Regions from separate parts of the Nesterenkonia aethiopica genome, predicted to be linked through region 1. Evidence: riboswitches for the same ligand, from Rfam matches in the RefSeq annotation. Region 1 holds a riboswitch; the other holds the start of a gene.
The links. Region 1 has a riboswitch for thiamine pyrophosphate ahead of ABD658_RS11095 (3-oxoacyl-ACP reductase). Riboswitches for the same ligand answer to the same signal wherever they lie in the genome.
Positions count from the first base shown of each region.

Region 2: linked by a shared signal. The riboswitch ahead of thiO (glycine oxidase ThiO) and the one ahead of ABD658_RS11095 (3-oxoacyl-ACP reductase) in region 1 are both predicted to bind thiamine pyrophosphate.

Region 1 is NZ_BAAAVT010000014.1:271-4,498, forward strand. Features, by position in the region: partial or broken gene ABD658_RS11085 (hypothetical protein) at 1-264, opposite strand, end outside; gene ABD658_RS11090 (AAA family ATPase) at 270-1,322, opposite strand; TPP riboswitch at 1,909-2,004, shown strand; gene ABD658_RS11095 (3-oxoacyl-ACP reductase) at 2,097-2,945, shown strand; gene ABD658_RS11100 (LLM class flavin-dependent oxidoreductase) at 2,948-4,228, shown strand, end outside.
Region 2 is NZ_BAAAVT010000003.1:43-4,270, forward strand. Features, by position in the region: gene ABD658_RS02405 (class I SAM-dependent methyltransferase) at 152-784, opposite strand; tRNA gene ABD658_RS02410 (tRNA-Gly) at 878-951, shown strand; gene ABD658_RS02415 (macrolide 2'-phosphotransferase) at 1,047-1,946, shown strand; TPP riboswitch at 2,013-2,119, shown strand; gene thiO (glycine oxidase ThiO) at 2,109-3,335, shown strand; gene thiS (sulfur carrier protein ThiS) at 3,341-3,580, shown strand; gene ABD658_RS02430 (thiazole synthase) at 3,585-4,228, shown strand, end outside.

The sequences.
Region 1 (4,228 bases):
AGACCAGATATGCAGCATCCCGAGGGTTCCGCTGATTTTACTAGCAAGAGTTGCAACGAGGTCCTGGGGTTGGCTGGCCCCGGGGTACGTATAGTCCTTCACCTCGATGAGCCAGAGCTCGTCATTCTTAAGGAGTACGATGTCGCACCCTTTGATGCCCCACCCTTTGACGTCGTTGTACTGGGCGCTGTCATCGAAGATGTGCACGGCGTCAGCATTGGGAAAGGTGAAGTAGATGCCGTCAACGAGAACTTCGGTGGACATGCGTATCACCTGGAGAGATAGCGCAGCGACTGCTCGGCTTCAGCCTCGAGCGCTGCGATGAAGTCGAGGTCGTCGAGGTCGTTGGCTGTGCTGACCTGTACGTCGGCACTACTAGCGTCGTCTCCACTCTGATCGCGAGTAAGACCAATGTAGCGTGTGGAGAAGTTCTCATCGGACGAAGACATCTGCAACTCGCGGAGGATGAACATGCTGTGCGTGGCGACGAAGATTTGGGATCCGCTCTTGGCAAGGTGGATCAGTGCGTGCGCGACGGCTTTTTGCGAGGCAGGATTGAGGTTGGCTTCTGGCTCATCCCAGAAAAGGTAGCCGCCGTTCAGGAGAACTCCGGACGAGATGAGGCGCACGATCATCGCGAGTTTCCGGTGGCCCTCGGCGAGCAGCGTAGCCTCCAGATTCCCGATCCCGGGCTGCCTGAGGAAGAATCGGCCACCTTCTTCGAAGACGGTCCCGCCTTGCAAGAGTGCCGAGAAGGGTTTGACAAGTGTGTTCGCGTCTTTGCCGCGTGGTCCCCGCAACGCGGGGATCTGCAACAGTTGGACCGTGTCGCGCCAGGTCTCTTCGAAGTTTGTCTCGCGGCTGTCGTATAGCGCTAGGAATGAGGAACCGAGCGATAGAAGTTCGTGCGTCGGAAGGAAGACGGGGGAGTCAGGGAGGTCCTTGGCAGGGTATGTCTCCGTAGCGACCTCGCGCTTGGCGGTGCTGGCGAAGCTGAAGACGAGGGGGTTACTGATTCCCTGATACTTGATGCCGACCTCGGCGCGGGTGCGGCCACGGGCGCGTCGGGTGAGACGCCCGAGTTGAGTCGGACGAAATACGCCGTCGAGCTTGGCAGCAATTTCGGTGTTGAGATCCCGCTTGGTCAGCTGGTCGGCATCGTGGAGCACCTTCGTGCCTGAATACAGCAACTTAAGGAGCTGAGACTTGCCCGCGGCGTTGTCGCCGACGACCACGTTGAGGTTCCGAGACAGGTCGATGTTCACGTCGTCGAAGGGGCCGAAGCGTGAGGCGGTCAGCTGTGCGATGGGATGAGTCGCCATAGCGCGAGTATACGTGTGCGGGAAGAAGCGATGGCTGTGGTGACTCCCCTGGCGCGCTAGCCTTCCGGCGTGCTCGAGGCCCGCCCGGCCCACTTGCAGTGTGCATCATGCGGCAGAACGTTCAGCAGTTGTGCGATGGACGTGGGCAAGAGAACTCCGCACAGTGTCCGAGGGTCGCTGTGACGACCTCCTCATTCTTCTCATGGCGGAGCTGGAAGATTCTCAGGCCCAGGCGCGTGTTGGACCGTGGGGCGTTGCTTTTCTCACATCTTTCACGAACGCTCCGGGAGCGCGGGCGGTCATGGGGCCATTTCGGCATCGTCGAGGGGGCGCTGGCTCACGCGTCGGTTCGTCGACGTCGACAACTGCCAACGCTGCCTGCTCGCCGCTGACTGCGGCTTCCTGGCTTGACCTCTACCGAACGTCTGAAGGGTCAGGAAGCCCCACCCTGGATGGATGGCCAACATCGAACCCTCCATGCTGGGTCTGCGATTCACGGGAACCGTGGGTGCATACAAGAGGACCGCGGCCGGGCCCGCCCCGCCGTCACCGACTGGCTGTGACGCCCGCCATGTGATGAGATGAAGGCTGTGACACGGGGTGCCGCGCACTGCGGCTGAGATGACACCCGTCGAACCTGATCCAGTTAGCACTGGCGAAGGGATTGTCCGGCATGTGCGGCGCTGATCCGCACGGCGCCAGACCCGGTGACCTCCATCGGTGTCCAGTGCGCATCGCCCGCGGGCCGCCTTCGCCTCGAGACGAGAGGCAACCATGAGCACCGACACGGCACTCAACGACGCCGCACCCACCAGCACCGCGTCCACCACCGAATCCGCCGCCGGCCCCCACGACGGCGCCCTGCCCCTGAGCGAGCAGGTCGTCGTCGTCACCGGCGGCGCCCGCGGCCTGGGCGCGGCCCTGACCGCCGCGTTCCTGCGCGAAGGCGCCCGCGTGGTGGTCAACTACCACTCCTCGCAGTCCGCCGCCGACGAGATCGCCGCCGCCCACCCCGAGCAGGCGCTCGCGGTGCAGGCCGACGTCCGCGACGCGGAGCAGGTCCGCAGCCTGATCAGCACCGCGCGCGAGCACTTCGGACGACCGGTGACCACGGTGGTGAACAACGCCCTGGTGGACTTCGCCTTCACCGGCGATGCCCGCTCCAAGGCCCACGAGATCACCGCCGAGGAGTTCGAGGCGCAGTTCGCCGGTTCGGTGACCGGCCCGCTGAACCTCATCCAGGCGGCCCTGCCCGGGATGCGCGAGGTCGGCCAGGGCAGGGTCATCACCATCGGCACCAACCTCTTCCAGCACCCGGTGGTGCCGTACCACGACTACACCGCGGCCAAGGCTGCGCTGCTCTCGCTGACCCGCACCTTCGCCGACGACCTCGGCCCCGACGGCATCACCGTCAACATGGTCTCCGGTGGGCTGCTGCGCACCACCGACGCCTCCGCCGCCACCCCGGAGGAGGTCTTCGACGCCATCGCCGCGGGCACCCCGCTGCGCAAGGTCACCATCCCGGAGCAGCTGGCTGACGCCGCCCTGTTCTTCGCCTCCCCGTGGTCGCGCGGGGTGACGGGGCAGAATCTGATCGTCGACGGCGGGCTGGTGAAGGGCTGAGCATGGGAGCGGTCGCACCGGAGGTCAAGCTGAACCTGTTCCTCTTCGGCGTCGGGCACCACAAGGCCGCCTGGCGCGCACCGGACTCTGCGGTGGAGCGGCTCGGCGACGTCGAGCACTACATCGAGCTGGCACGCCTCGCCGAGCGCGGAAAGCTCGACGCCGTGTTCTTCGCCGACGGCCACTCGCTGGGCATCGGCGCCGTCGAGGACGGACCCACCTGGTTCCTGGAGCCGCTGACGCTGCTCTCCGCCATGAGTCAGCACACCGAGCGGATCGGGCTGGTCAGCACCGTGTCTTCGACCTTCTGGACCCCGTTCCACGCCGCCCGGCTGCTGGCCAGCCTGGACCACATCAGCGGCGGGCGCATCGGCTGGAACGTGGTGACCTCCATGTTCGACGCCGAGGCGCAGAACCACTCCTATCCGTCCATGCCCGCTCATGCCGAACGCTACGGACGGGCTGAGGAGTTCATCGACGCCGTCACTCGGCTCTGGGACTCCTGGCCGCAGGAGTCCCTGCTCCACGATCGAGACGGACGCTACGCCGACGGCGGCCTGATCGCTCCCATCGATCATCAGGGTGAGCACTTTCAGGTGGCCGGCCCGCTGAACGTGCCGCGGCCGCCGCAGGGCCGGCCGGTGCTCTTCCAGGCTGGGGCTTCGGACCAGGGTCGAGACCTGGCCTCCCGCCATGCGGAGGCGATCTACGCGGCCGCCTATGACGCCGAGGCCGCGCGTGACTACAGCACTGACATCCGGCGCCGGCTCGCCGCCGCAGGCCGCGACCCCCAGGGCACGGCGATCATGCCCGGGCTGGTCACCTATGTGGGCTCCACCCTGCAGGAGGCACGCGCCAAGCAGGCCGCATTGGATGCACTGCTGCCCACCGAGGCCTCGCTCCGCCAGCTCAGCGTGTTCATCGGGCAGGACACCTCGGACTGGGAGCTGGACGCGCCCGTGCCGGAGCTGCCCCCGTTGGAGGAGTTCACCGGGCCGCAGGGTCGCTACGCGACGATCCTGCGGATCATCGCCACCGAGCGGCCCACTGTCCGGCAGCTGCTGGGCCGGCTGGCCGCCGGGGGAGGTCACTGCACCATGGTGAGCACGCCGGAGTCGATCGCCGATGAGATCGAACACTGGGTGGACTCGGGCGCCGCCGACGGCTTCAACCTCATGCCGCCGGCCTTGCCGGGGAGCCTCGAGGACTTCGTGGACCATGTGGTCCCGGAGCTGCAGCGTCGCGGACGGTTCCGCACGGACTACATCGGCACTACGCTGCGA
Region 2 (4,228 bases), on a different contig from region 1:
GGCGCCCCACGGCCGTGTCGACCTCATCGCCGCGCAGCACGCCACCCCGGGTGCCCGTGCGGGCGTGACCGTCCTCTACGAGACCAGCAGACGACGACACTGAGCCATTGCCCTGCTGCCTGATCCCGGCCTGGCCACCACAACCGCCGGGTCATCTCCGCGCGATCACGTCGTACACATGCCAGTGCTTGGGGCCCCGGCCGCTGGGACCGTCGTACTCGCGCTCGTCGAGTTGCAGCACGGTGAGTCCACTCACCCATGACTCCACGTCGTCGCGGGTGTGGAACGTCATCCCCTCCACGGCGGTCTCGCCGGTGGCCCAGGAGTCCCGGTCGCCGAAGAGCTGAGCGGCCAGGATCCCGCCAGGATGCAGCGAGGCGAGGAGGCGTTGCCACACCTCGACCAGATCGTCCTCCCGCAGGAACGGCAGACTCAGGCAGGCCAGCACTAAGTCCACGCGCGGCAGGTCGGCTGAGCACAGGTCGGCGCACACGGTGGTGAGGCCGTCACCGAGTTCCGCGTCCTCGGCACGAGTGGTGACCGTATCCACCGCAGTCTGCTCACGGTCGATCGCGGTCACGTGGAACCCCGCGCTCAGCAGGTGAAGGGTCTCGGTGCCGTCGCCGCAGCCCAGGTCCACTGCATGGTGGACATCGCCAGCTCGGCGGGCCGCGGTGGACAGGTGCGCCAGAGCATCACGAAGCAGGGGGCGGGGCGGTCGGTCGGCGGTGCGCCGATAGAAGGCGGCCCAGTCGGCGTCGTCAGTGCTCGGGGAGGTGGCCATGAGAGTCACCGTAGCGGCCGATTGGAAATCACCCTGCCCAGGAGTGATAATCTCTACTCAGAAGTTCCTCGGGTCCGCGGATCCGGGTTCTGCGCGGATGTAGCTTAATGGTAAAGCTTCGGCTTCCCAAGCCGACGACGCGGGTTCGATTCCCGTCATCCGCTCCACCACTCAGGGGTGATGCACACGATGCATCACCCCTGATCACGTTTCGGCCCCTGTGCGCATTGCCGCAGAGAGAGCGCGCCAGTAGCGTGAACGGATGGACTCCTCAGCTCTCGACGACGTCATCCAGCGGGCCGTCTGGCATGGCCTGGCGCTCGACCAGAACAGCGTCGAGATCGTCGACGCGGGTCTCGACTTCCGCGTGGCGCTCGCCCATGATGCGGCGGGAGAGCGATGGGTCCTCCGGGTGCCGCGCCGGCCGGACGTCCTGCCGCGCATGGACGAGGAGGCCCGCATCCTTGAGTTCGTGCGCCCTCATCTGAGCGTCGCCGTCCCGGCCTGGGAGGTGCACTCCGAGGAGCTGATCGCCTACCGAGCGCTGCCCGGGCACCCGGGGCTGACCCTGCGTGGCGGGGAGCCGCAGTGGCACATGGATGCTGAGTCTCATGAGTTCGCCTCCGCGCTCGGCCGACTCCTGGCCGAGCTGCACAGCATCGACCCCGAGGAGGCCCGCGCCGCTGGGCTGGAGGTCCGCAGCCCGGAGGACTCTCGGGCCCGTTGGCAGGAGGAGATCGACGTCGTCGCCTCCGAGTTCGACGTGGCTTCAGACCTGCTGGCCCGGTGGCGTACCTGGCTCGACGCCGATGAGCTCTGGCCCCAGCGTGCTGTCATGACCCACGGGGAGCTGTACCCGGCGCACATCCTGCTCGGTGAGACCGGGCAGATCACCGGCATCCTGGACTGGACCACCGCCCGGGTGGACGACCCCGGACGGGACTTCTCGTACCAGTTCTCCATCGCCGGGCAGGAGGCGTTCCAGGTCACGGTGGACGCCTACGAGGAGGCCGGCGGCACCGTGTGGCCTCAGCTGGCCGAGCACTGCCATGAGCTGTGGGCCGCGTCCCCGGTGGCCTACGGGATGTTCGCGCTCACCACGGGAGATCCGCAGCACCGGATCGCCGCCGCGGCGCTGCTGAATCCCGAGGCGACGGGCTGAGGGTCTCGTCCAGAATTCGTCGTGCCCCCGGCTCGGCGTACCTCCTCGGCGCCCCCTAGAATGGAACTGGAATTCCGTGGGAGCCCGGGCAGGCCGGGCTGAGAGGGCGAAGCCGCCGACCACTCGGACTCGATGCGGGTCATGCCGCCGTGAGGAGGAGATGTGGGCGTCACCGTCGTGGGAGCAGGAGTCGTCGGTCTGCTCTCGGCGTGGGACCTGCGCCGGCAGGGGCACCGGGTCACGGTGATCGCGCCGGACATCGCCCAGGGCGCCAGCTACGCGGCTGCCGGCATGCTCGCCCCCATCAGCGAGGTGCAGTACGGCCAGGACCGGCTCTACCCCCTCATGACCGCCTCTCGGGCGGAGTACCCCGCTTTCCTGGCCACGCTGGCCGCCGCCGTCGACGCCCCCACCGGATGGCGGGAGAACGGCACGATCCTGCTGGCCGCCGACCGGTCCGACCGCGACGCCGTCGCCCGGCTGGTGGCCGTCCAGCAGGCCCACGGCATGGAGGTGGAGCCGCTGACCTCCTCGGCGCTGCGGCGTCGCGAGCCGGGCCTCGCGCCCGGGATCTCCAAGGGGTGGGACGTCCCCAGCGACCACCAGGTGGACCCCCGGCTGCTGGCGGACTGTGCGGTGCAGGCCCTGCAGGCGCCGCTGGACGCCGCGCGGTTCCCCGACGCCGGCCCGCCCGCCGATCTCATCCAGGCCCGCGTCACCGCCGTCCACGCCGACGGGGCGGGGCGCACCGGGGTCCGGCTCACCCTCGACGACGGCACCGAACTCACCGACGACAAGATCCTCCTGGTGCCGGGGCTCGGCTACACGGACATCGCCGGACTGCCCGAGCAGACGCCCCTGGATCTGCGGCCAGTCCACGGGGACGTGCTGCGCCTGAAGGTCCGCTCCGGGCAGCTGCTGCCCGGGGAGCAGCACATCCTGGGCGCCACGGTCCGGGCCACGGTGGCCGGACGCAGCGTCTACCTGGTGCCGCGGGCCGGTGGCGGGCTCGTCGTCGGGGCCTCCTCCCGGGAGGACAGCCTGCCCGGCACCCACGCCGGCTCCGTGCAGGAGCTGCTCGACGACGCCGTCGCGGTGCTGCCGGGCGTCAAGGAGATGGAGCTGGTGGAGATCACCACCCGGGCCCGGCCGGGCACCCCGGATGACATCCCGTACCTGGGCCGCTGCGAGCAGGCGCCGGACGTCGTCATCTCCACCGGCTATTCTCGACACGGCATCCTGCTGGCGCCGCTGGCCGCCCGGCTCGCCGCGGCCCTGCTGAGCGACGACGGCGGAGCGGCCCTGAGCGAGGAGGACCGCCGGATGCTGGCCCATATGAGCCCCACCCGCTCGCTGACCGCACCACAGATGACCCCCACAGGATTGTGAGAGACATGCTCACCGTGACCATCAACGAGGAAGACGTGAAGTTCGACGACGGCGCCACCGTCGTCGACGCCGTCGCCCACACCACCGGGCGTCCGCTGAACCCGGACGGCACCCCCGCCGACGGCGGCCGGCTGGGCGTGGCGGTGGCCATCAACGCCGCCGTGGTCCCGCGCAGCGCCTGGGCGTCCACCACGCTGAGCCATGGCGAGGAGCTCGAGATCGTCACCGCAGTGCAGGGCGGGTGAACGCATGACCGCACAGACCGCACAGACTGCGCCGACCACCCCGCCGCCCCTGCAGGTGGGCGACTACACCCTGGCCAACCGGCTCATCATGGGCACCGGCGGCATCACCGACCTGGAGGCCCTGGAGCGCGCGCTCATCGCCTCCGGCACCACGCTGACCACGGTGGCGATGCGCCGCTACAGCCCGGAGACTAAGACCAGCGTGTTCGCCATGCTGGAGCGCCTCGGCATCGACGTGCTGCCCAACACGGCCGGCTGCTACACCGTGAAGGACGCCGTGCTCACCGCCGAGCTGGCCCGTGAGGCCCTGGAGACGAACCTCATCAAGATCGAGGTCATCGCCGACGAGCACACTCTCCTGCCCGATGTCATCGAGACCCTGGAGGCCACCGAGCAGCTCGCTGACCGGGGCTTCATCCCCATGGTCTACACCACCGACGACCCGGCCGCCGCGGTGCGCCTGGAGCAGGCCGGCGCGGCCGCCGTCATGCCGCTGGGCGCCCCCATCGGCACCGGCCTGGGGATCCTGAACCCGCACAACATCGAGCTCATCGCCTCCCGGGCGAACGTGCCGGTGGTGCTCGACGCCGGCGTCGGGGCCGCCTCCGAGGCCGCACTGGCCCTGGAGCTGGGCTGCGACGCCGTGCT